Regions from separate parts of the Lentibacillus sp. JNUCC-1 genome, predicted to be linked through region 2. Evidence: a T-box and tRNA genes for the amino acid it is inferred to sense, from the RefSeq annotation. Region 2 holds a T-box; the other holds one or more tRNA genes.
What was found. A T-box is a leader RNA that pairs with one kind of tRNA and senses whether it is charged. The one in region 2 lies ahead of serS (serine--tRNA ligase), so its partner is inferred to be a tRNA-Ser.
Positions count from the first base shown of each region.

Region 1: it has a tRNA-Ser gene. The T-box ahead of serS (serine--tRNA ligase) is inferred to sense a tRNA for this amino acid. The anticodon was not compared.

Region 1 is NZ_WHOH01000001.1:2,064,993-2,081,014, reverse strand. It holds gene JNUCC1_RS09785 (allantoinase) at 1-1,126, opposite strand, end outside; gene allB (allantoinase AllB) at 1,153-2,505, opposite strand; gene JNUCC1_RS09775 (NCS1 family transporter) at 2,540-3,925, opposite strand; gene allD (ureidoglycolate dehydrogenase) at 4,311-5,360, opposite strand; gene allD (ureidoglycolate dehydrogenase) at 5,385-6,434, opposite strand; gene allE ((S)-ureidoglycine aminohydrolase) at 6,513-7,277, opposite strand; gene allC (allantoate deiminase) at 7,306-8,553, opposite strand; gene JNUCC1_RS09750 (alpha/beta hydrolase) at 9,032-9,784, shown strand; tRNA gene JNUCC1_RS09745 (tRNA-Ser) at 9,838-9,930, opposite strand; partial or broken gene JNUCC1_RS09740 (catalase) at 10,079-12,138, shown strand; tRNA gene JNUCC1_RS09735 (tRNA-Thr) at 12,200-12,272, opposite strand; gene JNUCC1_RS09730 (CDGSH iron-sulfur domain-containing protein) at 12,420-12,623, shown strand; gene JNUCC1_RS09725 (nuclease-related domain-containing protein) at 13,026-13,928, opposite strand; gene JNUCC1_RS09720 (leucyl aminopeptidase family protein) at 14,108-15,490, opposite strand; gene JNUCC1_RS09715 (RluA family pseudouridine synthase) at 15,563-16,022, opposite strand, start outside.
Region 2 is NZ_WHOH01000001.1:1,757,922-1,773,943, reverse strand. It holds gene serS (serine--tRNA ligase) at 184-1,458, opposite strand; T-box leader at 1,527-1,754, opposite strand; gene JNUCC1_RS08145 (glutathione ABC transporter substrate-binding protein) at 1,948-3,582, shown strand; gene JNUCC1_RS08140 (hypothetical protein) at 3,699-3,863, shown strand; partial or broken gene JNUCC1_RS08135 (ABC transporter ATP-binding protein) at 3,989-5,034, opposite strand; gene JNUCC1_RS08130 (ABC transporter ATP-binding protein) at 5,006-6,028, opposite strand; gene JNUCC1_RS08125 (ABC transporter permease) at 6,062-6,982, opposite strand; gene JNUCC1_RS08120 (ABC transporter permease) at 6,998-7,900, opposite strand; gene JNUCC1_RS08115 (serine hydrolase) at 8,110-9,426, opposite strand; gene guaB (IMP dehydrogenase) at 10,126-11,595, opposite strand; gene JNUCC1_RS08105 (YaaC family protein) at 11,855-12,820, shown strand; gene JNUCC1_RS08100 (HD-GYP domain-containing protein) at 12,828-13,937, opposite strand; gene gyrA (DNA gyrase subunit A) at 14,024-16,022, opposite strand, start outside.

The DNA of each region.
Region 1 (16,022 bases), 310 kb from region 2:
CCGGCAAGTTAAATATTTTTGCCGGGTTGGTTGCAGTGACTTCGGCAATTTTCTCAAGTGGTACACTACGTTTGAAATATCCTTCTGTCAAAAGGATGTTCAGCAGGCTCTGAGCCCCAGAGATACCGCCCCAACCTTCAAAATAGTTGTCGGTGATGGTTTTCATATCAGCAGGAGCTGGAGAGTGATCCGACCCCACCGTATTAATTTCACCATTTTTCAGTGCCTCCCAAAGCTCACCCACTTCATCTTGATCACGAAGCGGTGGCATGCACTTAGCTACACCACCTTGTTCCTCAAGGTCTTTGACCGTAAGTGACAAGTAATGCGGACACGTTTCAACTGTTACATCAACACCGCGTTTTTTGGCTGCTTCAATGACTTGAACCACTTTGCGGCTGCTGGCATGGACAATATGCAATTTACATCCTGTTGCCTCCGCGAAAGAAATCACACGTCTCACTGCTTCAATCTCAGAAATAATGGGTCTGGACTCTACGAAGTCACGGGCACTTGTTTGACCGTTTGCTTGCTTCTCTGCAGCGAGCTGTTCACAAATCACCGTGCTCTCGGCATGCACAGCCAGTAAAGATCCAAGTGACTGGATTTGCTTCATACCGTTATACAGAGTGGCGTCATCTGCATTATTGAAATCATCGATACCGCTTGGTGACATAAATGCCTTAAAACCAATTACGCCGTTTTCATGCAGCTCTTTGAGGTTCTCAATGTTTTCTGGAACGAGCCCTCCCCAGAACATTGGATTAACGACTGATTTCTCAGCAGCTATATCGCGCTTTTTAAGCAAGTTCTCTTTATCTATGACTGGAGGTGTACTATTCAGCGGCATATCAAAAAATGTCGTTGCACCACCCGCTGCCAGACTCTTGCTCCCCGTTTCCAGCCCTTCCCAATCCGCTCGGCCAGGTTCATTAAAGTGAACATGTGAATCAATCACACCAGGGAACACATGCAACCCTTCAGCATTTATTGTTTCATTTGAATCTGCTTCAATGGTGCTGGCAACTTTAATGATTTTGCCGTCCTTAATGGCGACATCTGCTTCGATTGTGTTTTCCGCAGTTACAACAGTACCGTTCTTGATAATGACATCATACGTAGCCATGATCGTCCCTCCATATATTTACTGACTTATTTAGCGGACATTAATTTCCCGATTGGTTCTCCTACAATTCCCTTTTCTAAATCAAACACAACATTTCCACGTACGATTGTCTTGGTGACACGGCAATCAATCTTTCGGCCTTCATAGGCACTGTGTTTGTTTTTGTAATAAAGATCCTCTCGTTTAACAGTGTAGGACTGGTTTGGATCGACTAAAATAATATCGGCATCTTTGGAAATTGCAATTTCACCTTTGTTTGGCAGATTAAACCGTTCAGACGGTGTTGTGGCAATTAAATCAACAAACCGGTTTACTGGAAGACCGCGTTGTTTAACGGCCAGGTCAAACATTAAATCAACGTTGTTCTGAGCGCCGCTGATACCACCCCACGCCTCAAAAACATTGCCTTGTTTCAAGTCTTCTGTGCATGGTGAGTGGTCAGATGTCAACCAGTCTATATTTCCTGCCATCAGTTCGTCCCACAATTTCGCCTGATCTGCTTTCTTTCGGAGCGGCGGCATGCATTTAGCATATGCGCCTATTTCTTCAACATCCTCTGCTGTCATGGCAAAATAATGCGGACAGGATTCGACCGTTACATTCACGCCTTCAGCGCGTGCCTTCAATATTGCCTGGACTGCTTCTGATGTGCTGATATGGACCAGATGCAATTTACAGCCGGTTTCTTTAGCAAATAAAAGGGCACGCTGAACAGCTTCTACTTCTGTAAATACAGGACGTGATTCAACGTAATCCATCGCTGTCGTCTTACCGGCTTCCACCAGTTCCTCTGTCAGTTTGTCTGTTACAGTCGGGTTCTCAGCATGAATGCATAGGATCTGGTCGAGTTCAGCCAACTTCTGCATACCTTTATACAACGTGTAGTCATCCACATTTGTGAAATCGCCGGGAATATCGCTTCCACACGTTGAGATAAAACATTTAAATGCCAGCACACCAGCGTCACTTAGCCCTTTAAGGTCATCAACATTTCCTGGAATAAGTCCGCCGTAGAAGCCGTAATCCACATAATTTTGGCCTGGAGCAGCTTCCAGTTTCAAATCAAGAGCATCCGTATTTGTCGTTGCCGGAAGGGCATTGAGCGGCATTTCAACATAACTTGTCGTCCCGCCGGCAGCCAAAGATTTCGATCCGGTTTCAAATCCTTCCCATTCTGTGCGACCCGGTTCACTGATATGGACGTGCGTGTCCACCATGCCCGGCATAACATATTGCCCCGTCGCATCCACCGTTTCTTTCGCTTCATCTTCAATATGCTCAGCAATACAGGTGATTTTTTCATCTTTTACACCAACATCACATCGGCGTACGCCGTCTCGAAAGACGACGTCACCTCCTTTAATGATTAAATCAAACATGATCATTTGCCCCTTTCAAAATGCAGATTTGAACTTAGGCTTTATCCTCATAAATTGTGCCCTGTTTAAATTTTGATCCTTTGAAGGCATATTTGGACAGCAGAATATAAGTGATACCAGCAACTATGAATCCAATAATCCATGCAAGGTCTACTTTAATAAAGGCAGCACCTGCACCGATAAAGAGTGCCAGCATAGCAGCAGGATTATACCCGGCATAAGTGCCCTCTGTGTTATACAGATCTGTTAAATTCACTTTTTGCTTTCTTAAAATGTAATATTCAACAAGCAGGATAGCTACAATTGGACCCAAGAACGCTGAGTAAATCAGGATAAACATGTCAAGACCTCTTGAGTTGTCCTCCTGAACCAATAACCAAGGGAAAGCACCCATGGCGAGCAGACCTGTTACGGTTACCGCTACTTTATATCTTGCTTTCGTTAACATCGTAATAACATAAGTTGGCGGGATGATATTGGCAACCATGTTTGTTGCAATGGTAGCCATTACAATAAACGCAGATACACCCACTGTTACATATGGATTATCAATAACAATCGCCAAAGCTGACGGCGGATTTGTAACACCGGTTACTGTTGCCACCATCGTACCTATAATCAGGACAGCACCATAAGCCATCACTATAGGTGAGAAGTACATTAAACCCCGTTTTGTATCACTGATACCTGTTTTTAATTCACGAGAGTAGTCCGCCGCATTCAAGAAGATCGCAGCATAGTTCCCTAAGAAGACCATAATGTAGCCAAAGAACGGAAGTCCCCATGAACCTTCAGCAAGTACCCAGTTTTCGTAAAGGTCGCCTCGGTAATCTTTCATCAAGATAATAAATACATAAACCATTGCTGCCATGATCACAATCGATGCAAGACTCTCAACCCACTTAATAGCAGTAAACCCGTATAAAGATAAACCAATTTGAACAACCTGAAGCGCTACGAAACAAATGGCCACACTATCGAAGGCACCATCTGTGAAGATTTTCAGAATTTCGTTCAGCGCTGTACCACCAATCCAGCTTTGAATACCATACCAGATAATGGCCGGTACACCTCTCATGAGGGATGAAATTACTGTTCCTTTAAAACCAAAAGACATTCTTAATTGTACAACATAAGGAATACCTTCCTTATAGCCTGCACGGTCATTCAAGGCAAAAATACCCGAGATAATCAAAATTGCAACAACAGCTGCGGCAATTGTCTGCCATATGTTAAGCGTGGCAACTCCAGCCACGACAACACTGGCACCAAGCGTCATATTTCCCATATTAACGCCGTCGCCTACCCACATAAACATATATGGGATCTTACCAACCGTTCTATCTTCAGGACCATTGGCTTTCAGGGACCCGTCGACGCCAGCGGTCTTTTCAATTTCTGTTGCGTCTAGATTAGCCATTATGCACATCTCCTTTTTGTTGTTTTTTTATGTGGTCTCTTTATTGTTTATCCCAAGCTTCCATTATAGTTAAAGTATTATTGCTAAGTGATGTCAGCTTAGTCAATTAAACGCTTTCATTGACCACGGTTTCATTATATAATAATTTGTCTGCTATGTATTCAGACTGATTATACAAAATGTACAACCCGCGTTGTTTAAGCTGCATAGTTTTTAATCGCATTATAGCTTAATGCACTGTCGCATGTTCAATTTGCACAAGGGTTAGCTTAATCCTGTTTTAATTTCCCCTTTACCTCAATCCCTATCCTTTTATATGCTCGTTAACATATTTGACCAATTTTAAACATGAAAAAGCCGCCCACCAGAGTGAGCGACTTCCAGATCACTTAGCAAAGGGATCTTTATGGTCATAGGCATTGTGATGAATCGCATCAGATGTGAGATAATCATATACATCATCAACAATCTCAATGCCATCACTGGAATAGGCTTCTTCTCTTTCAGCACTTCGCTGTCCCGGGTAGTAAACTTGATCAAAACCGGGAGCTGGTTTGATAGCGTTGAGGTCTTTCATGGTTTGAGAAATATGTTGTTTAAACGTATTGATTTCAGTGAAAAACAGCGGGTTAATCACAATATGCAATTGTCCAAGGTCCCGTCCTTTTTCCAGGTCATGATACATAGAGGAGACATTTTTGCCAAAGGGCAGGCCTAGTAAAACACCAGATAAAATGTCGACCATCATCATCAGACCATACCCTTTTGGACCGGCAATAGGCAATAGGGCGCTCACTTCAAATGGGTTGGTTGTCGGCTCTCCATTTCCATCTACAGCCCATCCTTCAGGAATTGCTTCATTCTTTGAGCGGGCATGTAAAATTTTGCCCCATGCCTGGACGGTGGTGGCCATATCAAAAGTGATCAGGTCATCGTTTTCACCTGGAGCAGAGAATGCGATCGGATTGGTGCCATAATACGGCTCCGCTCCCCCAAATGGTACAACCATGGGGTCGGATTGACAAACAGAAATACCAATCATATCAGCTTGAGAGGCTTGTTTAACAAAATAAGAGAGAGATCCACTATGACTCATGTGTTTGATCCCAACAACCCCAACACCGCTGTCTTTAGCCATTTGAATAGCTTTATCCATGGCTTCTTTAGCTGCTACATGACCTGCACCATTATCTGCGTTGAACGTTGCACTTGCTGGCCCTGTCTGGTTAAAGTGAAATTGCGGGTCAGTGTTTATGCCGCCTTTTGCAATACGTTCAGCGTAGTATTCTACCCGCATAGCACCATGTGAATGAATTCCACGTGCATCTGCATGTACAAGCACTTCTGCAACACCGTCTGCATGTTCCAAGGTTAATCCTGCCTTATGCAATTTGCTTTGTATTAATTCATGTAGCTTCTCTTTCGAAACATGCACCAAGATTAAACCCTCCAAAATGTTTTAATCAGCAAATGGATCCTGATGATCATATGCATCATTATGAACGACGTCGCTTACCAAATAATCATAAATATCATCAACGATCTCAATACCGTTTTCTTCATAATCCTTTTCCGTGGCCTCGTAATTCTGACCAGGATAATAGACCTGATCAAAGCCCTTCGCAGGTTTAACAGCATTCAAATCCTGCATGGTTTGAGTGATATTGTCTTTAAAGGTTTGGACACTCGTAAAGGCGTTCGGATTAATCACAATATGAAGCTGTCCCAAATCACGGCCTTCACTCAGATCATGATACATGGAAGAAACCTTTTTCCCAAATGGCAGGCCGAGCAAGACGCCTGACAGAACATCAATCATCATTCCAAGACCGTACCCTTTAGGACCTGAGATAGGGAGCAGCGCCTTAACCTTATGTGGGTCTGTTGTCGCCTCACCATGTTCATCTACCGCCCATGTATCAGGAATTTCTTCGTTCTTTGAGCGGGCATGAAGGATCTTACCCCACGCCTGCACGGTGGTCGCCATATCAAAACTAATCATCTTTCCATCGTTACCTGGCGCTGCAAATGCCAGCGGATTCGTCCCATAATAAGGCTCAGCCCCACCAAATGGAACGACCATCGGATCTGACTGGCAAACCGCAAAACCAACCAGGTCTTCTCGAGCAGCCATTTCTGTAAAGTATGATAAAGCGCCACTATGGCTCATTTTCTTGACTCCAACAACCGCTACCCCGTTTTCTTTTGCCATTTGAATCGCTTCTTCCATGGCAAATTTACATGCCACATGGCCGCTTCCATTGTCGGCATGATAGATGGCTGAACTTGGGCCGGTTTTTTCAAGACGAAATTCCGGATTATGTGTGATGCCATTTTTAGCAATCCGCTCTGCGTAATACTCAACACGCATGGCACCGTGAGAATGAATGCCTTTCGCATCCGCAAAAACCAAAACATCAGCGACAACTCCAGCATGTTCCTCCGTCAAGCCTGCCTGTTCCAATTTAGTTTGGATAAGATTCTTCAGCTTATCTTTTGTTACTCTCATCGTACTATCCCCTTTTGACCAATTTTTAAATACTGTTCTTTATTCAGTATGGGCTCTTGAGCAAGGGGAATGTGCCGCTTATAGCGGCACATCCCGGTTACAGTCTTTAGAGTAAACGTAGGAGAGCTTTTCCCGTCCAACAGCATAGGCAGCCTGAAGGCAATAAGGTCCCATGAAGATGTAGTCGTCTTTTTTGACCGGAATCCACTCATTGTCGAGGTTGTACATGCCTTCACCAGAAAGAAGATAAGCACCGTGCTGCTGATAATGTGTTTCAACAAATGGATGGCTTGCAGCCGGGTCAAATGTCAAAATGTGAAAGTTCATGTCAAATGCAATATCTGTCGGAAGCAAGTCCTGGATATGAACATTTTCCATATCGTCATAGATCACCTGGTCAATATCGTTGGAGTTTCCTGCATATACCCATGGTTTATGACCTTCAAGCGGTGTATGCTTTTGCTTATAAAGAAACACTTTGGAATCGCCGTCAGCTAGATTTTTAAGGTACATCGTCACAGATGGCGGGCAATACAAGTAGCCCCCTTCTTCAAGAACATGCTCTTCATCATCCGCAGCGGCTTCCATCTTACCTTCGAGCACGTAAACAAATGTCTCGATATCATCTTGACCGCCGAAACCTTTTTCGTTTTTGCCGCCTTCATGGAAGGTAGCAATGTAATCCACAAATTTAGCGCCGATGCTTGGGGAAGATAAAATACTCATAGATACATTTTCAAAGCCCGGAATAACGTTGTTGACGAGACCTTCCGGTGGAATAATCGCATATAGTCCGTGCTTAACCACTGCTCTTGATTGTAAAATATCGTTTGGATAACCCATATTTAAACATCCTCCTAAAATTTATAAATTATTCTTTATAACCCAGATTGTATAAAGCACTGATCAACGCATCTACCCCTGCCGCCAGATCATGCGGAGTTGTATATTCATGGGGTGAATGACTGATGCCATCTTTGCTCGGTACAAAGATCATAGCTGTCGGAATAACAGGTGCCATAATTTGCGAATCATGTCCTGCCCCACTATGCATCAGTTTATAGTCCAGCCCATCTTCATCACATTGTGCTTTAATCGCATTCACAACGCCCTCGTCCATTGGCACAGGCGGTGCGTCCATCCAGCGATCAATGTCGATTTCCACGTCAATTTCTTTTGCAACTCTACGAAGCATATCCTCTACAGATTCTGTAAAGCTGTGAAGTTTTGCCTTTTCCGTATGACGAATGTCAATGGTGAAAGTTGCTTTACCAGGCACCACGTTCACTGTATTTGGTTCAAGCATGATCTTGCCCACGGTGGCCACAAGTGGGTCGCCTTCTTCCAGCGCCATGTCGTTAAGGGTTGTAATCATACGGGCTGCAGCGTTCATCGTGTCTTTCCGGTAGCCCATGGGTGTGGTCCCAGCATGGTTAGCTTGTCCATCCAATGTAATGGTATAGCGGCGTTGACCGGCAATATGACTGACAATACCAACAGACTTTTGCTCTTTTTCAAGCACATTGCCTTGCTCAACGTGGATTTCCACAAACGCTTTCAAGTCTTTCCGTACATTTTCAGGGTCTTGCTTGAAATCAAAACCTGCCTTATGCATGGCTTCTTCGAAAGGAATTCCGTCGAAATCTTTCATATTAACGACTTCTTTGGTGCTTGGATCACCAACTATGTTTTTAGAACCCCAGAAAGAAAACGGAAAGCGACTGCCTTCTTCTTCTGCCATTGAAACAACTTCAATATTTCGAAGAGGTTCCCCATACGTTTCCTTCAAGTATTTTAGCGCCAGAAATCCCGCGATGATGCCATATTGACCATCATATAAACCGCCATTTTTCACTGTATCAACGTGTGAGCCGGTCAGTATGGTTTCATCCGGATAAGTGGAGCCCTTTAATTGACCGAACAAGTTGCCGATATCATCAAAGTGCGTCGTTAGTCCGGCGTCTTCAAACAATGCTTTTAGTGCATTCTGAGCTTCGACCCATTCTTCAGAGTACAGCACTCTGGAAACGCCTCCATTTGGATCTTTACCAAAAGCTCCCAGCCAGTCCAGTTTCTCTTGGACATGTTCACCTGAATAGGCATTCGTTCCTTTTTTCATATAAACCCGCCTTTCTTTAAGACCAGATTTCCCAATGCTGCTTGCTTCAAAGGGATATACATATGACACCGGATGTCTAATATGCATAAAGGTCATCCACGTGTCACATATTCCTCTGCTTCAATTATAGCGCATTAGATTCAGAAAGTAATTGTTCCATTTAGACAAATAAATAATTCATGTATAGCCACTTTAAATAATTTTATGATGGTGTTAATGGAACATCGGCTCCTTAATATGTTTTCCCCGGAAAATAGGATGATAATCATGCATTCTTTAGAAAGCAACACATGTTATTTGTCTTTTTCCCTTTTCATGCGTTATTATGCTTACATTGTAATCATCAAGCAAATTGGAGGATGACATTCATGACAACCTTTGTTTATAAAGAAGTTGACTCATGTGCCATAAAAGCAGAATTATTTCCAGCAGGCACTTCGGAAGCACCGTTGATCGTTTATATTCATGGGGAGGTCTTGTGTGGGGAACACGCAATGACATTAACAAGGACCAGGTCGCCCTTTATCAGGAAGCTGGGTACAATGTGTTATCCCTTGCATACCGGCTGGCTCCAGAAACAAAGCTCCCGGGCATTGTTGCGGATATTCAAGATGCGCTCGAATGGGTTTATACAGAAGGACTTAAACAAATGAATTTTGATCAGCAAAAGGTTGCAGTCGTCGGCAGCTCAGCGGGGGCTTATCTGGCATTGATGACAGGTACTTTCCCCGTTAAGCCTGCTGCGATCGTTTCTTTCTATGGGTATGGCGATATTCTCGGAGATTGGTACAAGGAGCCAAGCGCACACTTTAATACAATGACTTCAGTACCAGAAGTTCTCGCAAAACAGCTCATTCAACCGGAAACCATAGCTGAGTCTCCAATTGAGCGGCGTTATGCAATCTACTTATACTGCCGTCAGCAAGGTAAGTGGCTGGATTATGTCGCTGAACTGAACGAGGGAATGAGCGAAGACGATCTGAAAGCCTATTGTCCTGTCCACCTTGCAGAAACAGATTTTCCGCCCACCTTGCTTCTGCACGGTGATGCGGATCAAGATGTTCCATATTCTGAATCGCTCAAGATGAAAGAAAAACTGACACAGCTTGGTGTGGACAATCAACTCATTACCATCCCCGGCGGTGAACACTCTTTTGACCAGAAGATGGAAGATCCGAATGTTCAGGACGTTTTTAAACAAGTGTTGGCTTTTCTGAACAAACAGCTTTAGAATCTAAAAAAACCTGCCACGCGCTATGACGTTGGCAGGTTTTTTATTATGTATGGCGGAGAAGGTGGGATTCGAACCCACGCGGCGCTTGCACGCCCTAACGCATTTCGAGTGCATCCCCTTCAGCCGGGCTTGGGTACTTCTCCACTTGATTTTCCGACACAGGAAATTATATAACAGTTTTTTTTCTATGTAAATGGGATTGATTGGTTTTTTACTAATCAGTTGATGAATATTGCTAGACGCCCTGCATATACATAAAAAGGTTTAAAAAATTATGGAATGGGTGATTGCATGGATGAGAAGTCATCAAGACACCACAAGCCTGTTGATAAAAACCTGAAAAATGAGCAGCTCGATCAATTCCGAGTAGAAAATACCAGAAACCCAATGACGACCAATCAATCGAGAAAAATTTCAAACGATCAGCAGACTTTGAAAGCAGGCGAGCACGGCCCTTCGCTACATGAGGATTGGCATTTTTTCGAGAAGATGACACATTTTGTACGGGAGCGCATACCGTCGAGGGTGGTTCACGCAAGAGGGTATGGGGCCCACGGAGAATTTGAGTGTTATCAATCTATGAAACAGTTTACTAAAGCTGGTTTTTTGCAGGAAGCGGGCAAAAAAACATCTGTATTTGTCCGGTTCTCCACGGTTCAGGGTGACAGAGGATCTAAAGACACAGCCAGAGATCTACGCTGTAAAGGGGTTAAATTTTATACAGACGAAGGAAATTACGACCTCACCACAATCGGTATGCCAGTATTAATTAATCAGGATCCGATGAAATTCCCCGATGCCATGCATGCCTACCAGCCCGAGCCGCGAACTGGAATGCCAACCGCTGCCGGCGCCCATGACACATTCTGGGATTATGTGGCCAATAATCAGGAAGCTCTGCATATGGTGTTGTGGATCATGTCAGATCGTGGGCTGGTGAAAAATTACCGTATGATGGAGTCATGGTCGATTAACACGTATCTGTTTGTCAATGACGAGGGGTAGCTACCTTCGTGCGTTTTGTCTGGAAGCCTGTGCTTGGTGTGCATTCACTGCTTCAGGACGAAGCTCAGAAAATCGGAGGAATTGACCCCGATTATCACCGTCGTGACCTGCGTGAAGCCATTGACCGCGGCGCTTATCCAGAGTATGAGCTGGGCGTCCAGATGATCCCATTGGAAGATGAATTTAAATTTGATTTTGACGTTCTTGATCCTGCCAAGTTTTGGCCAGAAGAGTTGGTTCCTGTTCATCTTATTGGAAAAATGACCTTGAACAGGAACGTTGACAATGAATTTGCAGAGTTAGAACAGGTCGCTTTTAACCCAGCCAATGTCGTTCCGGGAATTGATTTTTCCAACGACCCTGTTCTGCAGGGAAGGTTAATCGCTTATCAAAGTGCACAATACCATCGACTCGGAAGTGGCAACTTCCAAGACTTGCCGATTAACCGCCCGATCTGCCCATTTCACAACAATCAAAGGCAGGGTGTGATGAGGTATCGCATTGATGTTGATGAAGTGAGCTATCACAAGAATTCGTTGGCAAATAACACCCCTTACACGACACCCCCGGAAAAAGGCGGTTATGAGCATTATCCGAAAAAAGTAGACGGCCGCGTCGTCCGGGGCAGAAGTGAATCCTTCAACGATTTCTTCACGCAACCGAGGATCTTTTGGAACAGTTTAACGACAGTAGAAAAGCAACATACGCTGGAGGCACTTAACTATCAGCTTGGAAGTGTGAACAACAGGTCGGTCCGTCAGCAAAACGTGGATATGCTGGTCAATGTAGATCGAGAGCTGGCCTGTATCGTAGCAGATCATATTGGTGTTGACCGCCCAAGCGGTTCTCAGGTTCCCGTTTCTACAAAGTATCCATCCTTAAGCCAGGCTTTTACGCCGAGTTATGCTTATACACAAAAAGTTGGGGTCTTAATCGGGGATGGTTTTGACAGTAGTGAAGTCAGCCAGGTCCTTAGCACATTAAAGCAGTATGGCGTTTTTGTTGTCATCGTAAGCGACACACTTGGGAGCGTAACCGGGGCTGATGGGACCAGGATCGAAGTTGATGAGACATTTCTCACTACAAGTCCTTACTTGCTCGACTCTTTTTATGTGGTGGGAGGGCGTTGCAGCAGACAGGGCCATTTCGATTCTAGTATCAAAGAATACGTGCAGGTGGGCTACAAACACTACAAGCCGATTGGTGTCGCCTCAACAGGACAGCAATATATACACACATCAGAGCAAAACAATTTAGCTGGCGTCGTATTCGCAGCAAATAATCCAGATTTCGCAAAAGATTTTGTGGCTGCTGTAGCGCAACAGCGTTTTTGGAACAGGAAATGATTAGAGCAATGTGCGAAAAAAGCGTCTCCCCCTCTAGTGAGGGTGAGACGCTTTTTTATAGTGCTGGTGAGAGGAATTGAACCCCCGACCTATTCATTACGAGTGAATCGCTCTACCGACTGAGCTACACCAGCATATTTTAAGCACAAGAAAAATAATAATACCATCGGGAGAATTTTTCAACCCACCTGCTTCAGATCTGGTGAAATTTTGCTTCCAAAAGTTCCTCATTTTGTCGAAACTGGAAAAGCATGATATAACATATATACAGGGGTGAAAGCATGTCAGAAGCAAAGATAAAAGTGAACGACAACGGATCCCTATTGCTGACAGGGTCCTTTGAAGTGGTTGATGCAAAAGGCAACGTGTTCGAAACAAAAAAAGCCGTGTCCCTATGCCGCTGCGGCGAATCATCCAACAAACCATTTTGTGACGGTACACATAAAAAAATCGGATTTGAAAGTTCTCCACGAGCTCCAAAGTAAGTGTAGATTAACCACAGCCCCGCCTTGAAGGGTGGGTGGCTGTGGTTTTTGGATTTTTGGGGAGGGAGGGGGTTCTAGTGATATATGCATTTCCCCCTTCCTACTGTGTTCAAGCGAGTTTTTGGAGTTCTAACTGATATATCAAGCGCTCAGCTTCGTTTATAGAGCGCTCATACTCTTATTTGACGCGCTTGCCATGGTTTTCGTTGCGCTCGTGCTCTTATTCGACGCGCTCACCTTCGTTTTCGTTGCGCTCATGCTCTTATTCGACGCGTTCGCCTTCGTTTTCGATGCGCTCAGGCTCTTATTCGACACGCTCGCCTTCGTTTTCGATGCGCTCATGCTCTTATTCGACACGCTCGCCTTCGTTTTCGACGCGCTCAGACCCTTATTCGAGGAAATCTACTTCCTTCCAGATTCATACATATACTTCGCCCCTTTACTTTTTCCAATTTTAGTGAAGGGACCTCCTACTAACAATCGCCTCATTACATCTTTTGAATTAATCCTCAAAAACTCGCGCATTTCCAGATTAGTAAACTCCGGTCCGAAAATAGTGCAGTATTCGTGTATTGCTGTCATATGTGCGTTTGGATCTTTTAAACCACATGTTCCGCAAAGCCAATTCCTTTCTATACGGTCCATCATATTCCGTTTGCAGCGTGGGCACCACACACCTTTTCTAACCTGGGAAGCATGAATGTCAAACTTATCCACGAGGCGTTTCTCATTTGGTTCATGCGCAGCTACAAGCATTCGGGCAATTTGCTCCAGCTCACCATATGAAAAATGCTCATTCTGGTACTGTTTTCGCAGTTCAGGAACGCGTTTTAATAGATTTTGAGCCAATAAAAGGTCGGGAATTACCTCGTGGCCAGGATGTTTTAAAATGACATTCGGGTTTGAGAAGACAGTTAGTGTATGAATGGGTATGGGGGCAATGTTGTGTACTTGCAGAAAGTTGTGGAGATGGTGTCGCTGCACACTTGCTTGCATCATAGGATCTTGGAAGCGTTCGAGACGTCCGTCTAATTTTTCTCGATACATGAGGCCTGTTTCCAGTTGATAATGAACAACGCCGGTCAAGTTTTTCGTTTCGATGATCAGGATGAATTGTGGGAATAGAACGAGGGTATCGATTTGAAAGTATTTCCGTCCTGTTTTTATGCGCAGCCCATGTAACACAGGGAAGGCGGCCAAATCCAGTAATTGATAATAATAGTCCATTGATTTTTCACCTATGTAGCCCGACAGTTCGCGTTGGAATTGATCATTTAATATGGTGTAAAGCTCATCCGTCTGCATACGAGGAAGCAAGCTTTCTGATTGGAGCAATGATGAGGGTTTGACGAGGGGAAGAAAAATCAAGTTCAAAAACTCCTTTATTTAATTATTTTCAGATATTATACCCCATCCCTATTCTAAACACAACAAAGCCCCGCCCGCATTTTTAAAAAGCGAACGAGGCCTTCCAGACAACCCTTCTATTCTCCTGATACATAAACAGCGTAATCTGCAAGTAACCGCGCACCGAATCCCGTTGCTGTCTTCGGATAATACCCCTTGCCGTCCCCTTGCATACGGCCGGCCATATCAACGTGAAGCCATTTGCATGATTCAGGCACGAATCGTCTTAAAAATAACGCTGCCGTTATCGCACCAGCTTCACCTTTGGAACTGATATTACAGAAATCTGCGTAATCACTTCTCAAATAATCGTCATACGCGTCAACCAGCGGCATCGGCCATACAGCATCCCCGTTATCAGCACCTAATCTTTTCATCGCAACTGAAAGCTCATCATCGCCAAAAACGCCGGCCATTTTTGAGCCGAGGGCATTGCCGATCGCGCCTGTGAGCGTCGCAATATCAACCACATACTCAGCACCGTGTTCGCCCGCGTGAATCAGTGCGTCAGCGAGGATCAATCTACCTTCAGCATCCGTGTTGCCAATCTGCACGGTTTGCCCATCTTTATAACGAATAATATCACCCGGCAGAACCGCTCTCCGGTCAATCGCATTTTCAACAATCGGAATGAGCGCAATTACATTCACTTGAGCACCGGAATCAGCTAGCTGCTTCATCGCACCTGAAACCGCTGCAGCACCGCCCATATCCATCCGCATGTCACTCAGATCCCGGCCGCGCTTCAGGCTGACGCCGCCCGTATCGAAAGTAACACCTTTTCCGACAAGTGCCACGAGTGGTTTCGAAGCATCACCCACATACCTGAGCTCAACAAAAGCCGGCTCATATTGACTCCCTTGATTAACTGTCAGGACGCCGTTCATCTCGCGCCTCTCAATTTCAGCTTTATCAAACACAGACACATCGACTGGGCTGCTAGCAAAAGCGTCTTTTAACTTTTCTGGAAAAGTTTCCGGGTTTAATGCGCTTGGTATGTCATTCATCAAATCACGGGAAAAGCTCATCGCTGCGGCACGGATCTCGCCAGCAGTGACCGCTGCTTCACTAAAATCGCCTTCGATTACAAGATTTGTTTTGTGTTCAGACGCATCAGACCGATAATTGATAAAGGCATAAGTACCCAAATGCCAGCCTTCCACGAATGCTGTTAACACCTCATCTTCACTCAGGGAACCATACATCTGAGATAAAACATCTGTATGCAACGTGGCTTGTGAAACCTTTTGCTGTGAAAGCTCACGAGCGATCGCTCCTGCTGTCATGCGGACTTGTTCAGCCGTGTACACACCTTCTTTTTCTTTTAAAACAACGAGCGAATCTTCTCCTGAAAAAGCAATACAAAACGATCCTGCTTGTTGGCTAACAAACATTTTTAAACCGATATTTCCAGTAACCACATGATCCTGTTCAAATACAATATGTACATGATGACCCATTAGCAAAATTCCCCCTTTTTATTTATCATACCACATACTTCGGCACACGAATTGTTTAATCCTGCTTTTCTGTCAAAAAAATTGTTGCCACGGCCCAGTGTCTGGCGGTGTCGACTCCACTGTGATCATATCTTTTTTTGTCGGATGTTCAAACGACAGTTTATGCGCCCACAAAGCAATCTGCTGACCAGGCTTGTTGACGTTGAAACCATATTTCTGATCACCATAAAGCGGCATACCTGCATGTGAGAGTTGAACCCTGATCTGATGCGGTCTCCCTGTTTCCAATTGTACAGACAAAAGACTTAACGCTTCCCGCGCAGCAAGCATTTCATATGTAAGACGGGCACGTTTTCCTTTTCCATGTCCGCTTGAGACAACATGAACCTTGTTTTCAGCATGATCTTTTAACAAAGTGTTCTCCAGTTGTGCTTGTTTATGGACTGGCTTTCCACGAACAACAGCCAGATATGTCCGCTCAAATGCACCGCGTCTGATGGCATCTGACAACCGTGAAGCCGCTTTGGACGTT
Region 2 (16,022 bases):
CATTCACGGGCAGATATGCACATTCGTTTCCGGATTTGCACATTCACGGGCAGATATGCACATTCGTTCCTGGATTTGCACATTCACGGGCAGATATGCACATTCGTTCCTGGATTTGCACATTCACGGGTGAATATGCGCGCACTTAAAAAAAGGCTGGAAGCAACTGCTTCCAGCCTTTTTTTATTTAATAACTGTCTTGCCGCCCATGTAGGGCTGTAGGACTTCTGGTACGAGAACGCTGCCGTCTTCCTGCTGGTAATTTTCCAGAATAGCAGCAACGGTTCTTCCGATTGCAAGGCCTGAGCCGTTTAAGGTATGCACGTATTCAGGTTTGCCTTTTGGTCCGCGGCGGAAGCGGACACCTGCCCGGCGCGCCTGGAAGTCTTCAAAGTTTGAGCAAGAAGAAATCTCCCGATATTGATTCTGGGCGGGTATCCATACTTCAATGTCGTACTTTTTCGCAGCTGTAAAGCCAAGGTCACCTGTACACATGCTCATGACCCGGTAAGGCAGTTTCAATAACTGGAGAACCCGTTCGGCATTTTGAGTCAGTGTTTCCAATGCTTCATAAGATTCTTCAGGCTTGGCAAAGTGAACGAGTTCGACTTTGTTAAACTGATGCTGACGAATAAGCCCGCGGGTGTCACGTCCGGCAGAACCTGCTTCAGAGCGGAAGCAGCCGCTGAAGGCGACATATTTCTTGGGCAAATCGTCTTCCTGCAAAATTTCATCCCGGTGATAGTTCGTGACAGGGACTTCGGCCGTGGGAATGAGGAAGAAATCATCGTCTTCAAGCTTAAACACATCTTCAGCGAACTTCGGCAGCTGGCCAGTTCCAGTCAGGCTATCACGATTGACAATGTACGGGGGCAGCATTTCTTGATACCCGTGTTCATCTGCATGCAGATCCATCATAAAACTCATGAGTGCACGTTCCAGACGAGCTCCGAGACCGGTATAAAAGACAAACCGGCTACCGGTTACTTTTGCTGCACGTTCAAAATCAAGGATCCCAAGCTGTGTTGCGATATCCCAATGGGGCTGTGCTTCATAGGTGAACTCAGGCTGCTCTCCCCATGTGCGCACTTCAACATTATCGCCCTCATCTTCACCTACTGGAACACTTTCATGAGGGATGTTTGGAATCGACAGCATAATATGGGAAAGCTGGTCCTCAATGGTTTTCAGCTTGTCATCAAATTCAGCAATCTGGTCACCAACTTCACGCATTTCCTTTATAATGTGGTCAGCATCTTCACCTTCTTTTTTCAGTTTTGGAATTTGTTTAGATGCTTCATTGCGCTTGGCTTTCAATTGTTCCACCTGTGCAATGAGACTGCGACGATGTTCGTCAAGTTCCCCAAACCGCTCCAGTTCCGACAAATCTTCCCCCCGATGATTCAACCGGGCTTTCACATCTTCAAAATGTGTCCGCAAATATTTCATATCCAGCATATTCATACCTCCATAACATATTAATAATCGTAAACCTAAAAATATAAAAACTCCCGCCCCTAAATAAAATTAGGGACGGGAGTTGTATACCCGCGTTGCCACCCTTATTGAAAAGACTTATGTCTTTTCCGGCTCATGGCGTTAACGGTGCCGCTCCGGATCTGCTTACAAATGGAACACCCATCTTCTGCAGATCAGCTCAAGGATGGATTCGCAATGTTTTTTCACCAGCTTTCACCACCCGCTGGCTCTCTATAGAAAAAACCACTGCTACTGTTTCCTGTCTTTGCTGTTGCTATTAGTATGCCCAATAATAGAACAAAATAAAAATTTATGCAATCGATAACCCTTGATAAGCTTGAATTAAGTAGATTTTGACGATCATAACCATTAAAATATTCTTGCTATTTTATACGTTTTGTTATATATTTGTAACTAGATTGCTCCTTTTGGCAATCATTCAAACATATTATAGGGGGTATTAAAACTATGAAGTCGAGAAAGCTGCTTTGGCTTGTGTCACTACTATTCGCACTCGCCTTTGTACTCGCTGCTTGTGCGGGAGACGGTGAACCAGAAAATACCAACTCCAACAACAATGGCGATAATGGATCCGCTGAAGACAACGGGGATTCAAATGATTCAGGCGGTTCCGGAAGCGGAGATATTGTCATCGCCATGGGATCTGACGCCGTATCCTTATCCACTCAAGGTTCTAACGACGTTCCTTCAAGTAACGTAGGAGAAAACCTTTATGAAACCTTGACGGTACTTGATGAAAATCAAGAAGTACAACCAGGTCTTGCTGAGTGGGAAGAAGTAGACGAAACCACATGGGACTTCCACATTAAGGAAGGCGTTAAATTCCATGATGGGAATGAATTGGACGCAGAAGCAGTCAAAGTTAACTTTGATCGTCTCGTTGATGAAGAAGTTGCGTCCCCGCGTGCATTCTTACTAGAAGCAGCGGAGAGCTGGGAAGTAGTAGATGATTATACTTTCCGTATTAATTTGCAATACCCTTACGCACCGCTCCTGGCCAACCTGGCTCACAGCGGTACAGCGATCATGAGTCCTGACACGATTGAAAAAGATTATGAACAAATGGAAGAAGGCGGCGACCCAGACGCCTATATTAACCAGAATCCTGCTGGAACTGGTCCATTCAAACTAAAAGAATGGGTTCCCGGCGATAAAATCGTTCTGGAAAACTTCGACGAATATTGGGGCGACGAAGCTAAATTAGATACCATCACTTTCAAAGTGGTATCAGAGCAAAGCTCACGTATTGCAGAACTTGAAACAGGTTCTTCCCACATCGTGGATGCAATTGGACCTAACAATATTTCCCGGGTTGAAGGGGCAGAAGGGGTTCATGTTGTTCAAGAACCAAGTGTTTCACTTTCATACGTTGGATTTAACGTACAGAAAGAACCATTTGATGATGTAAAAGTCCGTCAAGCCATTTCAATGGCCATTGATAAAGACGAAATCATCGAGGGTGTATATAATGGCGTTGGTATTCCAGCCATCGGTCCATTGGCACCACCGGTATTCGGATATAATGAAGATGTTGAAGGGCTCGATTACAACATCGAGCAAGCAAAAGAATTGCTTGCAGAGGCAGGCTATGAAGATGGATTTGAAACAACCATCTGGACGAACGACAACGAACAGCGTGTTGACACGGCCATTGCCGTTCAGTCTCAGCTGAAAGAAATTGGTATAGACGTAGAGATTGAAGAGCTTGAGTGGGGTGCATATCTTGAAAGAACGGCTAACGGTGAGCATGACATGTTCATTCTTGGCTGGTCAACGGTAACTGCTGACGCAGACTACGGCATGTATCCATTGTTCCACTCATCAGCAGTTGGTGACCCTGGAAACCGCTCATTCCTGAAGAACGATGAAATCGACGAAATTCTCGATGAAGCCCGTAAAGAAACTGACCCACAAGAGCGTCAGGCACTCTATACAGAGGCTCAGGAAATGCTTGTTGAGCTCGCACCTATGCTGTACATCCATCACCAGGAGTACTTGCTCGGTGTGAACGACTCAGTTAAAGATTTCACCATCGATCCTCAAGGTATTTACCAGTTGAAGGATGCGTATATCGAGGAGTAAGTTTAAATTCCAAAGCTTTAATATTAAAAACAACCCACGGGCCTATGATGGCCCTGGGTTGTCTTTTGTTATAGCTTAGTCATATAATAGAATAAAAACAATCAGGGGTAAGGATTATGTCACTAATAGGGGTTATCATACTTGCGTCGATTGCCGTGATTTTATTGGTCGTTGGATTTGTAATCAAGAAAAAGTGGTTGAAACTATTTGCACTTATTTTATTTTCCATTTCCATATGGCAATTCGGCAGTTATTTAATTCAGCATGTCATAGACAGATAGAGCAACAGATACTTTTTGCGTTCTCTTCATTTGAAGAGGGCGTTTTTGTTTTGGAAGGTACATATGTAAAAAAACGGCCTGTACATGTATTTACAGTACAGACCGTTTTTTTAGTATTGGCTTGATCATTTAACCGTCTTTTTTGTTTCTTCCACACTGACATTTGGCGGATTGCCTTCATAGATCCGTTCGATGTGATGACAGGCAGCTTTGTGGCCTTCTTTCATCATCGACAGGTTCCTCAGCTGTGGTTCTTCTGTTTTACAGATGTCTGTTGCAAATGGACACCGTGTATGGAAACGGCAGCCTTTTGGCGGATCAATCGGTGAAGGGACGTCGCCTTTCAGGATGATCCGGTCTTTCTTCCGTTCAGGATCCGGTGCCGGGATTGCCGACAGCAGAGCCTTCGTATATGGGTGCTGTGGATTGTCAAATAGAGATTTTTTATCCGCTATTTCCACTACTTTGCCAAGATACATAACGATAATGCGATCAGAGATGTGGCGAACCACACCAAGATCGTGTGCGATAAACAAAAAGGTCAAGTTAAACTGTCGTTGCAGCTTCTTCAACAGATTCAATACCTGAGCCTGTACTGACACATCAAGTGCGGATACAGCTTCATCGCATATAATCAGTTTCGGATTGACTGAAAGGGCACGGGCGATTCCAATACGCTGTCTCTGCCCCCAGAGAACTCATGGGGATAGCGATCCAACTGCTCAGCATTCAATCCGACTGTTTCAAGTAATTCTACAGCTCTGTCATGCCGTTCCTTTTTAGGAATAACATTCTGAATGGCCATGGCTTCAGTCAGGATTTTTTCTACCGTTTGTCTTGGGTTTAGTGAAGCAAACGGATCCTGGAAAATAACCTGCAGATCTTTACGGCGTTGGCGCATTTGACCTTTACTCAATGACAACAGATCTTCTCCGTCAAATTCAACTGCACCGGAAGTGGGCTCATCTAGGCGAAGAATCGCTCTTCCAGTGGTTGATTTACCGCACCCGGATTCGCCTACAACGCTTAGTGTCTCCCCCTCAAATATTTCAAAGGAGATATCATCCACGGCTTTGACGTGATTGACTGTGCGGCCCAGGAATCCCCCTTTAATGGGAAAGTATTGCTTTAGATGATCAACTTTAAGTAGTTGTTTTTTCGTCAAGGACATTCACCTCCGGATCGCCATCCCAGCGTTCGTTGTAAATCCAGCAGCGGACTTTACTTTCACCGCCGACACTATCAAGCGACGGCATTTCTTCTTTGCACAGTTCAGTTGCAAATGGACAACGTGGTGCAAAGTGGCAGCCTTTAGGCATGTTTTTCGGACTTGGAACACTGCCTTTGATCGGTTCCAGATCTTCTACGTCAATATCATGACGCGGAATGGAATTCAACAAGCCCACTGTATAAGGGTGCTTCGGGCTTTTAAACAATGAATAGATGTCTTGATACTCGACCACTTTACCGCCATACATAACAGCAACATAGTCACATGTTTCAGCTACAACGCCGAGATCGTGTGTGATCATGATGACTGACATGCCCATGTCTTTCTGCAGATCATTGATTAATTCAAGAATCTGGGCCTGGATTGTCACGTCAAGGGCGGTTGTTGGCTCATCGGCAATCAGCAGATCCGGTTTGCATGCAAGTGCCATGGCAATCATGACACGCTGACGCATACCGCCGGACAGCTCATGAGGATACTGTTTGATCCGTGCTTCAGGTGAAGGGATTCCGACAAGCTTGAGCAATTCAACTGCGCGTTTGTTGCCATTTTCTTTCCCAAGACCTTCGTGAACCTTCAGTGTCTCCCGAATCTGCTGTCCAACCGTATAAACAGGATTCAGAGATGTCATAGGTTCCTGGAAGATCATTGAGATTTCATTACCGCGTATATGCTGAATGCCTTTTGTATTTAATTTGGTTAAATCATTTCCTTTAAAGTTAATTTCCCCATCTACAATTTTGCCTTTGGAGTCGATCAGCTGCAAAATGGACAGTGCTGTAATACTCTTGCCGGATCCAGACTCACCGACAATACCGAGCGTCTTACCTTTTGGCAGTTTAAAAGACACGCCGTCAACAGCTTTGATCTCGCCATCGTCATCAAAGAATGAGGTCTTTAAACCTTTTACGTCCAAGATGATATCTTCATTCATAGTCTCTCACCTCTATCTAATTTCCGGATCGGCTTACTCCAGATCAATTCGTTTATTCAGGAATTTATAAGAAATATCAACGAGCATGTTTACGAATACGAACACAACTGCAATGACCAGAACTGCCGCCTGCACGACCGGAAAGTCTCGGGCCAGTATGCGGTCAATAATCAGTTTACCCATACCATTAATAGCAAAGACCGACTCAGTCAGAACAGCACCAGCCAGCAAGCTTCCAAACTGCAGACCAACAACCGTCACAACCGGAATCAGCGCATTTTTTAACGCGTGGCGGTAGATGACCAGACGTTCCTGCAATCCTTTTGCACGAGCTGTACGGATATAATCCTGTGAAATCACGTCAAGCATACTTGAACGGGTCATTCTGGCAATAACAGCGGCTCCCATTGTCCCGAGTGTAATAACCGGGAGGAAAATTTGACTGACTGACCCCCAGCCTGTTGCCGGTACCCAGCCGAGATTAATGGCAAACCATTGCATCAGCATGAGTCCGAGCCAGAAGTTCGGCATGGAAAGACCGAATAAGGCGACTAGCATGATCGCCACATCTGAAAATGAATACTGTCTGACTGCCGAAATTATTCCGGCGATCAATCCTATAAATATACTAAATGCCGTACTGTAAACGGCCAGCTCAAATGTAACCCAGAATTTAGGCCAGAGCTCCGTCGTAACCGGTAGGCTTGTACGCCAGGAGTTTCCAAAATCCAGCGTTACAGCGTCTTTCAGGAAACTGAAATATTGTACAGGGATTGGATCGTTCAATCCAAGCCTCTCTTCAATTTGTTGAACGGTCTCCTTAGGTGCACTTTCTCCAGCAATGATGTGGGCGGGATTGCCCGGAGTCAGGTGCATCAAAGAGAATACGAGTATGGTAACCCCCAGTAGTACGGGAATTAACTGCAACAGTCGACGTACGATAAATTGAAACATATGTGCACCCTCTTCCTAGTTTTTCATTTTTGGATCCAATGCATCTCTTAAACCATCACCAAATACGTTAAATGCCAGAACAAGCAACATAATGACAAGACCAGGATACAATGCAATATGGCCTGCATTGTAAATAAAGTCGCGCCCGTCACTTAACAGTGCACCCAGTTCAGGGTTTGGCGGCTGAACCCCCATACCGAGAAAGGATAGTCCGCTTGCCGACAAAATAGCACTGGCAATAAATAAACTGGCTTGTACAATAATTGGTGATAAAATATTTGGCAAAATATGTTTAAAAATAATGCGAATATCAGATGCACCCAGTGCTCGCATGGCATCTATATATTCCAGATTTCTTGTTGCAAGAGTGGATCCCCTTACAATACGGGCAAAAGTCGGCACCGCAAAGATGGAAACAGCAATGATAACGTTTCCTTCAGAAGCCCCTAGAATACTGATCAGGGCAAGAGCGAGCAGGATACCAGGAAAAGCAAGCAAAATATCCATCAGACGCATGATTATGGCGTCAACTTTGCGGCCGTAATAGCCTGAAACGATTCCAATTAATATACCTGCCAAACCCCCGAAAAAGGTCGAAATCACACCAATTTTCATGGTAATGCCCAGTCCATGGATAATACGGGTAAACATATCCCGTCCGTGATGATCCGTTCCAAACCAATGTTCAGCGGAAGGACCTTGTAATTTAACCGAGTAATCCGTTGTATCTGGATCAAAAGTTGTTAAATAGGGTCCAAAAATTGCGACGAGAATCAGAAAAATAATCAGATAGCCGCCAACAAGGGCACTTTTATTCTTCCGCAACTTCCTGTAGAAATCTTTAAGTGAACGTTTTAAAGGACTATCTTTCTTTTTCTTAGGTTGATTGTCTTGCTGTACCGCAAGTTCTTCGTTCATGTTGTTCCCCCCTACCACTATAAATAATATAAAGAATCCGAATACTTTATGTGAACGGATACTTTTATAACCATATGAATACATATTACAATTAAAGCAAGCTTATTGCAATAATGGTTTAATGGATTGCGAGATTTAAAATTATGGAAATTTGTTATAAAAAAAGGAAATTGTCCTGCCGAATGAGCAGGACAATTGATATTTTTTGTCTAAAACCAGCCTTTAACTGTCGAATACAGACCGCTGAAAAAGTCACCTATGGAGCCAAGCATAAGCATGAACCAGTTCGACTTCTCAACAGTTTCCTGTGCCACAAGCGGAACAGTCATTGTATCATTTTCAGGGAGCACATTACCGAGGCTTTCACCATTATAAACAAGTTCAGCCGTTCCAATCTCTTGACCTTTTTTCAGTGGAGCAGTCAGCTCACCGTCGTCATTTAATAGTTTCTTATCAAATTGATAGGAGACTGTATAATTTTCTTTGTCACCTTTTTGGATGGGCAGGGGCATAAAATCCTCACCAGTGCCAATCTTCACAGTGTCTTCCTTACCTTTTGCCACAGGGGCTGATTTCTGGTCCTCCAGCTGGTAGCCTGCAGCAATAACTTCTTCCATCTTGAAATTGTTATAGCCGTAATCAAGCAGTTCTTTCGTATCAACGAATCGCTGTTCTTTCGTATCAGCGTTCATAACAACGGAAATGAGACGTCTTCCGTCCCGAAGCGCTGTCCCGGCAAAACAATTCCCAGCTTGTTCTGTAAAGCCCGTCTTGAGGCCATCGATCCCTTTATAGTTAAATTGTTTGAAGTTGACTGAATCATGGTCAAGCATCCAGTTCCAGTTGATCATCAGCTGCCCGTCAAATTTCTTTTCAGGCACACTGGATACGTCAAGTGCTTCCGGATAGTCTGTGATGAGACGATGGGCCAGCAAAGCTGTCGACATTGGAGACATAAGATTCATGTCATCTGCTTGGGTGCCTTCTGGATAGTGATCACCAAGATGGGCGTTATTTAATCCCGTCGCATTGACAAATTTATACTTATCCATTCCCATCTCTTCTGCTTTGGCATTCATCATTCTAACAAATTCACCTTCTGAACCGGCAATCAGTTCAGCAAGTGCAATCGTTGTCGCGTTATCAGAATAAATCGCCATGGCATCATATAAGTCGCGGACGGTGTAATCCACATTCTGTCTTAGCCCTATTCCGGAAAAGTTACTGTTGGCAGAAATACTGTAAGGGTAATCGCTAATTTGGGTTGTTGTGTCCCAATTAATCCCGTTTCCTTCTGTTTCAACAGCTTCCCAGACGAGGTATTCTGTCATCATCTTTGTCATACTGGCAGCCGGGAGAGCGTCATCGGGATGCTTGCCATACAAGACTTTTCCTGATTCTGCATCAACCAATATGGCAGCTTGTGATTGTATATCTACCTGCTCAGCCGCTTTTGTAACAGCTGGCTGCAAAATTACACTTCCCACCAACACCAACATTGCGATCATACGCAATGAAAAAATCATCTTCTTCACTTTCTCTACCTCCACCTTAAGTATACCTCTCTATGACAGCTCGAAGAACCTTAACCATCTCGTCTATTTTACCATATCAATTTCACGAAACATAGATGGTAAAAGCAAGTTTCAATAATTGGTAAATATATACCATTTAAGCTGAGCCCATATAACCCTTCCCAGAAGGAGACATTGCTTTTTAAATCGTGACCACTGACGAATAATTGACACAAACTCCGAACGAATGAAAACTTGACTTATACTCAAGATGAGAGAACTGTGATTTGCGCTCCGTGAAGTCGCTTTCCGCGGGCACGGCCTCAGCCTCCTCGCTCGCAAAAACCGCTCACTGTGGGGTCTTCGGACTCGTGCTGTTCCCGCAGGAGTCGACTTCCCTCCGCTCCAATCACTCTATTGTATTAAGTGGTTTGGAAGGTTTTAATCACAAAAGAGTTAGAGAGTTATTCTCTCTAACCTAGCTCGGGGGAAACACGGAGACTCCTGTGGGATGCAAAGCCTCGGTGAGACCCCGGAGGTCGTCAGACCGAGGAGGCTCAGCAGCGCCCGCGGAAAGCGCAGTGTTTCCCCCGAGCGGCTGCATGAGGCAGTCATAAGTTAGTTCGCAGTCTACGGATACTGTGATGTGTCAGAAGCCTGGATTGTATATAAAATCCCCCTCATACGATTCTCGTATGAGGGGGGTGGGTTTTACATGGAATAGTTTGGTGCTTCTTTTGTAATTTGAACGTCGTGCGGATGGCTTTCTCTTAAGCCTGCGTTGGTGATGCGGATGAAACGGGCGTCTTTCCGCAATGCGTCAACGGTGGCTGTACCGCAGTAACCCATGCCGGCACGCAAGCCGCCAAGCAATTGGTGAACAGTGTCAGCGACTGGGCCTTTGTAGGCTGTCCGTCCTTCAATGCCTTCTGGAACAAGCTTTTTCGTTTCATTTGCATCTTGGAAGTACCTGTCTTTAGAGCCGGCTTCCATAGCGCCGACAGAGCCCATCCCGCGATAGACTTTATACTGACGGCCTTGATAGATTTCAGTGTCGCCAGGGCTTTCCGCGACACCGGCCAACAAGCTGCCGAGCATGACAGCATGTGCGCCTGCTGCGAGAGCTTTGACGATATCACCGGAATATTTTATGCCGCCATCAGCGATTACAGGCACATCATATTCTGCTGCAGCCCGTGCACAATCGTATACGGCTGTAATTTGCGGAACACCAACACCGGCGACTACACGGGTTGTACAAATAGAACCCGGACCAATTCCGACTTTGACAATCGTCGCGCCTGCTTGAATCAACGCTTTTGTAGCTTCAGCGGTCGCGACATTACCTGCCATAATATCCAGTTCAGGCCAGCGTTCAGCAACACGTTTTACCTGCTCAATGACACCAGCAGAATGACCATGAGCTGTGTCAATCACGATGATATCGACACCGGCTTCTACGAGCTTTTCGATCCGCGCAAATGCATCACCTGTGACTCCGACAGCCGCAGCGACAATCAAACGTCCTTGTTCATCTTTAGCGGCATTCGGGAATTCAATGACTTTCTCAATGTCCTTAATCGTGATGAGACCTTTTAAGATCTGGTTGTCATCAACAAGGGGCAGTTTCTCAATTTTATGCTGCTGAAGCAATTTCTCTGCTTCTTTCAATGTTGTTCCGACAGGCGCTGTGATCAGATTTTCTTTCGTCATCACTTCTGAAGTGGCCATTGAATAATCTTCAATAAACTTGAGATCCCGATTGGTCAGAATGCCAACAAGCTTCTGTTCGTCAATGTTGTTAACAATTGGAACCCCGGAAATTCTGAACTTGCTCATAAGATGCTCAGCATCATACACCTGATGTTCAGGGGTCAGGAAGAATGGATTTGTGATAACACCGCTTTCTGATCGTTTTACCCGGTCGACATTCTCAGCCTGTTCTTCAATCGACATATTTTTATGGATGACACCGAAACCGCCTTGACGTGCCATCGCGATCGCCATTTCAGCCTCAGTAACCGTGTCCATGCCCGCACTGATAATTGGTGCGCGCAATTTAATTCTGGAAGTCAGTTCTGTACCGACATCAACTGCATTCGGAAGCACATTCGACTCATCCGGCACAAGCAGAACGTCATCAAACGTCAGTCCTTCTTTAGCAAACTTATCCTCTCGCATAAATGAATCCTCCTCCATCTATTGATGAATACTAACCAGTGTATATGGGTGAAACTAAATTCTAATCGATTTACCTATTAGTCTCTGCATGTCAGCGCAATAAAACACGCCATTTCCCGTGGTTGTTGCGACTGAAATCAGAGTGACTGTATATCTATTGTACATTAGAATACGCCATCAAATGAGCTTTTTCAACAGCAAATATTTGCATTGAAAAAGAAAATACATTCTAAATTTTTAATGAAAAGAGGGTCTTAAAATGAACTACGACCATGTGCCTTCATTTCTTACATATTTGCAGTCCCAGGCATCGAGCCGTGAATTCTTGCATCACTGCTATAAACGTATGGCAGAGCCTGACGCAGAGATGAAAAGTTACGAAAATGCTTCCGTCTTTATGGCATATCTTGAACATGGCTTAATTTTTTATAAACAGGGGAAAGCAGCCGATGCCAGGATTAAGCCACTCTTATACTTTTACGGTATGGTCCATTTAGTCAAGGCCTGTATTCTCGCTCAACGCCCGGATTACCCTGAATCTACGGCACATCTGGCGCACGGCGTCTCGGCACGCAAAAGGAAAAAGAAAAATTATAGCTTTTTGGAGGATGAAGTAAAAGTGCAGCATAGAGGCCTATTGCCGTATATGAGTAAACACCTTTTCGACATGGACACGCTGCCTTTTTCAAAAATCAGCATGAACCACCTGTTACAAATGATTCCGGAACTGAGTCCGTTTTATGCATGGCAAGGTCGAAAAACATTAGTAAAGGTAGGGAAGATGGGGGACAGGTTCTTGTATTTTCCCGAAACACTGCTTGACGACTATCATCTGACAGAGCGCGCTTTCTTTGCCAAAATAAAAACAGAACTGCCCCTTCTCAAAACCTTTGAGAAAATAGACAGTTCCTATCAGGTGGAGTTATTCCAGCCATTTAACACTGAAACGGGCGCTTTTTTCATCAATCAGACTGACGGAGGAATCTTCTTCCCGACAACTCGTCAAAATACCTTGGCTATGCCAGAAGTGGTCATTCATTATCTGGTTCTTTATAACCTCAGCATGCTGTCCCGCTATGAACCAGGGTGGTGGGGGGAGGTTCTGAGTTTGAAACCCGATATGGATGACGCTTTTATAAAAAGGTTTCTCGATACAACCGCTGATAAAATGCCTTATGTACTTGGTTTGTATTTGCAGAATTTGTATAAGACAGATGAGAGTTAGTCCCCGTTTAACCGAGAATATCATGGATATGAAGCTGTGTTTCATCTTTTAAAGCGATAAACGTATCATCATCTTCCATTCGCACCATTGGCTTTGTCGGGTGCTGACTGTCAATAAAGACAATTTCTGCTGTACGGTTGTTGCTCAAGATCACTTGTGTTCCGACGGTCACATTGAACAGACTGCTGGTGAATGCTTGGATCACAGACGGATCCAGGTTGTTAAACTGTTCCCGCTGGAGCAATTCGATTACTTTGAAGGGAGACGTTTTCTCACGATATAACCGCTCACATGTCATGGCATGGTACAAATCACAAACAGCTATAATTCGGGCATACATATGCACCTTTCCACCTGAAAGACCGAGTGGGTAGCCGCTCCCATCCTGACGTTCATGATGCTGGAGGACACCAAGCTTTACTCCGTGAGACAATGTCGGAAGCTTTTCCACCATGTAATACCCTTGAGTGGTATGGGTTTTAACGCTTGCAAATTCTTCAGTGTTAAGTTTGGTGTTTTTTTTAAGGATGGCAGGGGAAATTTTGGCCATACCGCTGTCAGCCAGTAAACCTGCCAGACCAATTTGCAGCCATTCACCATGGGAATAGCCCATTTTACGTCCCAGATAAGAGGCCAGGACACCGACAGCGACCGAATGATGATACAGATATGTGTCTCTAGCAGCAAAATGATGCAGGGCATATACCGCATGATTCACATCTTCTATCCGCTCGATCAATGGCAAGAACAACTTACGAAGAGCAGGGAGGTCGATGGGCAACTGGTTTTGCCATTTTTTGAAGTGTTTCATATAACCGGATACAACCACCTGATAATGTGCCTCAAAAGGCATGTCCGCTGCAGAGGCACCAGTGACTGCTGTTTGTTTCACTGGCTCCTTGGGCTGTGTTACTTGCTGAGAGTCTTCTTGTACGGCTCTTCCTTGTATATTTTTACCTTGGACAATAGAAACCGCTTCCACTTGAAACATATGTAAAATCCGGACGTGCTCATCTGTCAAAACTGTATTTTTCCGCACAATTGGTTTTCCTGACTTTCCAAAAACATCTTCCTGAAGTACCAAACCCGACTTGATCTGACCAACCTTTACCCGCATACATATTCCCCCTTGAACACTTAACCTTGATAAAAAAATTGGGCGACGGTGGGTGGTTTGGTGTCGCCCAATGGATGTTTTATGCTTTATTCTGTGTCGCTATCTTGTTCATCTTGTGACGTCTCATCTGAAGGCTGTTGGTCTTCATTAGGCGTTTCTTCCACTGAATCATTCTCAGCATCTTCCTCATCTTCCTGAACGATTGCAATGGTCGCAACGGCTTCATCATCCTGCAGGCGAATGAGACGCACGCCCTGGGTGTTCCGTCCTGTTTGCGATATGTCTTCTACAGGAGTTCTGATTAAAACGCCGGCAATGGTGATCAGCATAATATCTTCTGTGCCCGTTACCGTCTTGACGGCTGCCACACGGCCCGTGTCTTCATTTAAACGGCAGGTGAAGATCCCTTTACCACCACGGCGGGTCTTACGGTATTGGTCTTCAGGTGTCCGTTTGCCAATGCCTTTTTCGGTGACATGAAGAATCTGATCATTCGGTTCAATAATTTCCATTGAGACCACGACATCATCATCTCTGAGGGAGATACCTCTGACACCTGCAGCAGTTCTGCCCATCGAACGGATTTCTTCTTCGTTAAACCGAATGACATATCCGTCGCCTGTGCCAATCAGTATATCCTTCGTGCCATCTGTTTTTCTCACAGAAATCAATTCATCATCTTCACGGAGGCCCAGTGCAATCAAGCCGCTTTTTCGAATATTGGCGAACTGTGATAATGTCGTACGTTTTGACACGCCATGTTTTGTCGTGAAAAAGAGGAAAAGATCATCAGAGAATTCTTTAACAGATATGACCGCATTGACCCATTCCTCTTTTTCAATCTGAAGCAGATTGATCAAAGGAATGCCTTTCGCTGTCCGGCTGTACTCAGGCACTTCATACCCTTTAGCCCGGTAGACTTTACCTTTATTCGTAAAGAACAGAACAGTGTCATGGGTTGATGTCGATACCAGGTGTTCAACAAAGTCATCCTCGTTGGTCCCCATGCCTTGAATGCCGCGTCCTCCGCGCTTTTGTGTGCGATAGGTGGAAGACGGAAGACGTTTAATATAGCCTTGGTGGGTAAGGGTGATGACAATGTTTTCTTCTGGAATGAGATCCTCATCCTCGAAGAAGTCCGTGCCGCCGGTCAGAATTTCAGTTCGACGGCCGTCATCGAACCGTTCTTTGATTTCAGTCAGTTCCTCACGAATGATTTCGAGAACTTTTTCTTCGTCAGCCAAAATGGCCTTCAACTCACTGATTAATTCAAGCAGCTCATTGTATTCATTTTCGATCTTCTCCCGTTCAAGACCTGTCAGACGCTGCAGACGCATATCCAAAATCGCCTGGGCTTGCTTTTCCGAGAGATTAAAGTTATTCATAAGGCCTTCGCGTGCAATATCAGTCGTCTTAGAACCGCGGATTAAGGCTATAATCTGGTCAATATGATCAAGGGCGATTCTGAGTCCTTCCAAGATATGAGCCCGTGCTTCAGCTTTTCGCAATTCAAAAGCTGTACGGCGCTTAATAATCACAACCTGATGGTTTAAATAGTGTTCAAGACACTGTTTCAGCGTCAGAACTTTCGGCTGCCCATCCACAAGGGCGAGCATGTTAATCCCAAATGACGTCTGGAGTGCTGTATATTTGTACAAATTGTTCAATACAACGTTGGCATTCACATCACGCCGCAACTCGATCACAACACGCATCCCGTTACGATCTGATTCATCTCTGAGATCTGTTATGCCATCAATCCGTTTATCACGAACCAGTTCTGCAATCTTTTCCACAAGTTTGGCTTTGTTCACCTGGTAGGGCAGTTCAGTGACCAGAATTGTCGCTTTCCCATTTGGATGCTCTTCAATGTCCGCTTTAGCACGAATGGTGATCGAGCCTTTTCCAGTTTCATATGCCTTTCGAATGCCGCTGCGTCCTAAGATGTCACCGGCTGTCGGGAAGTCAGGACCTTGAATATATTCATCCATTAATTCTTCAATGGTGATATCAGGATCATGACTTAAGGCCAGAACAGCATCAATTGTTTCTCCAAGGTTATGTGGCGGAATATTGGTGGCCATT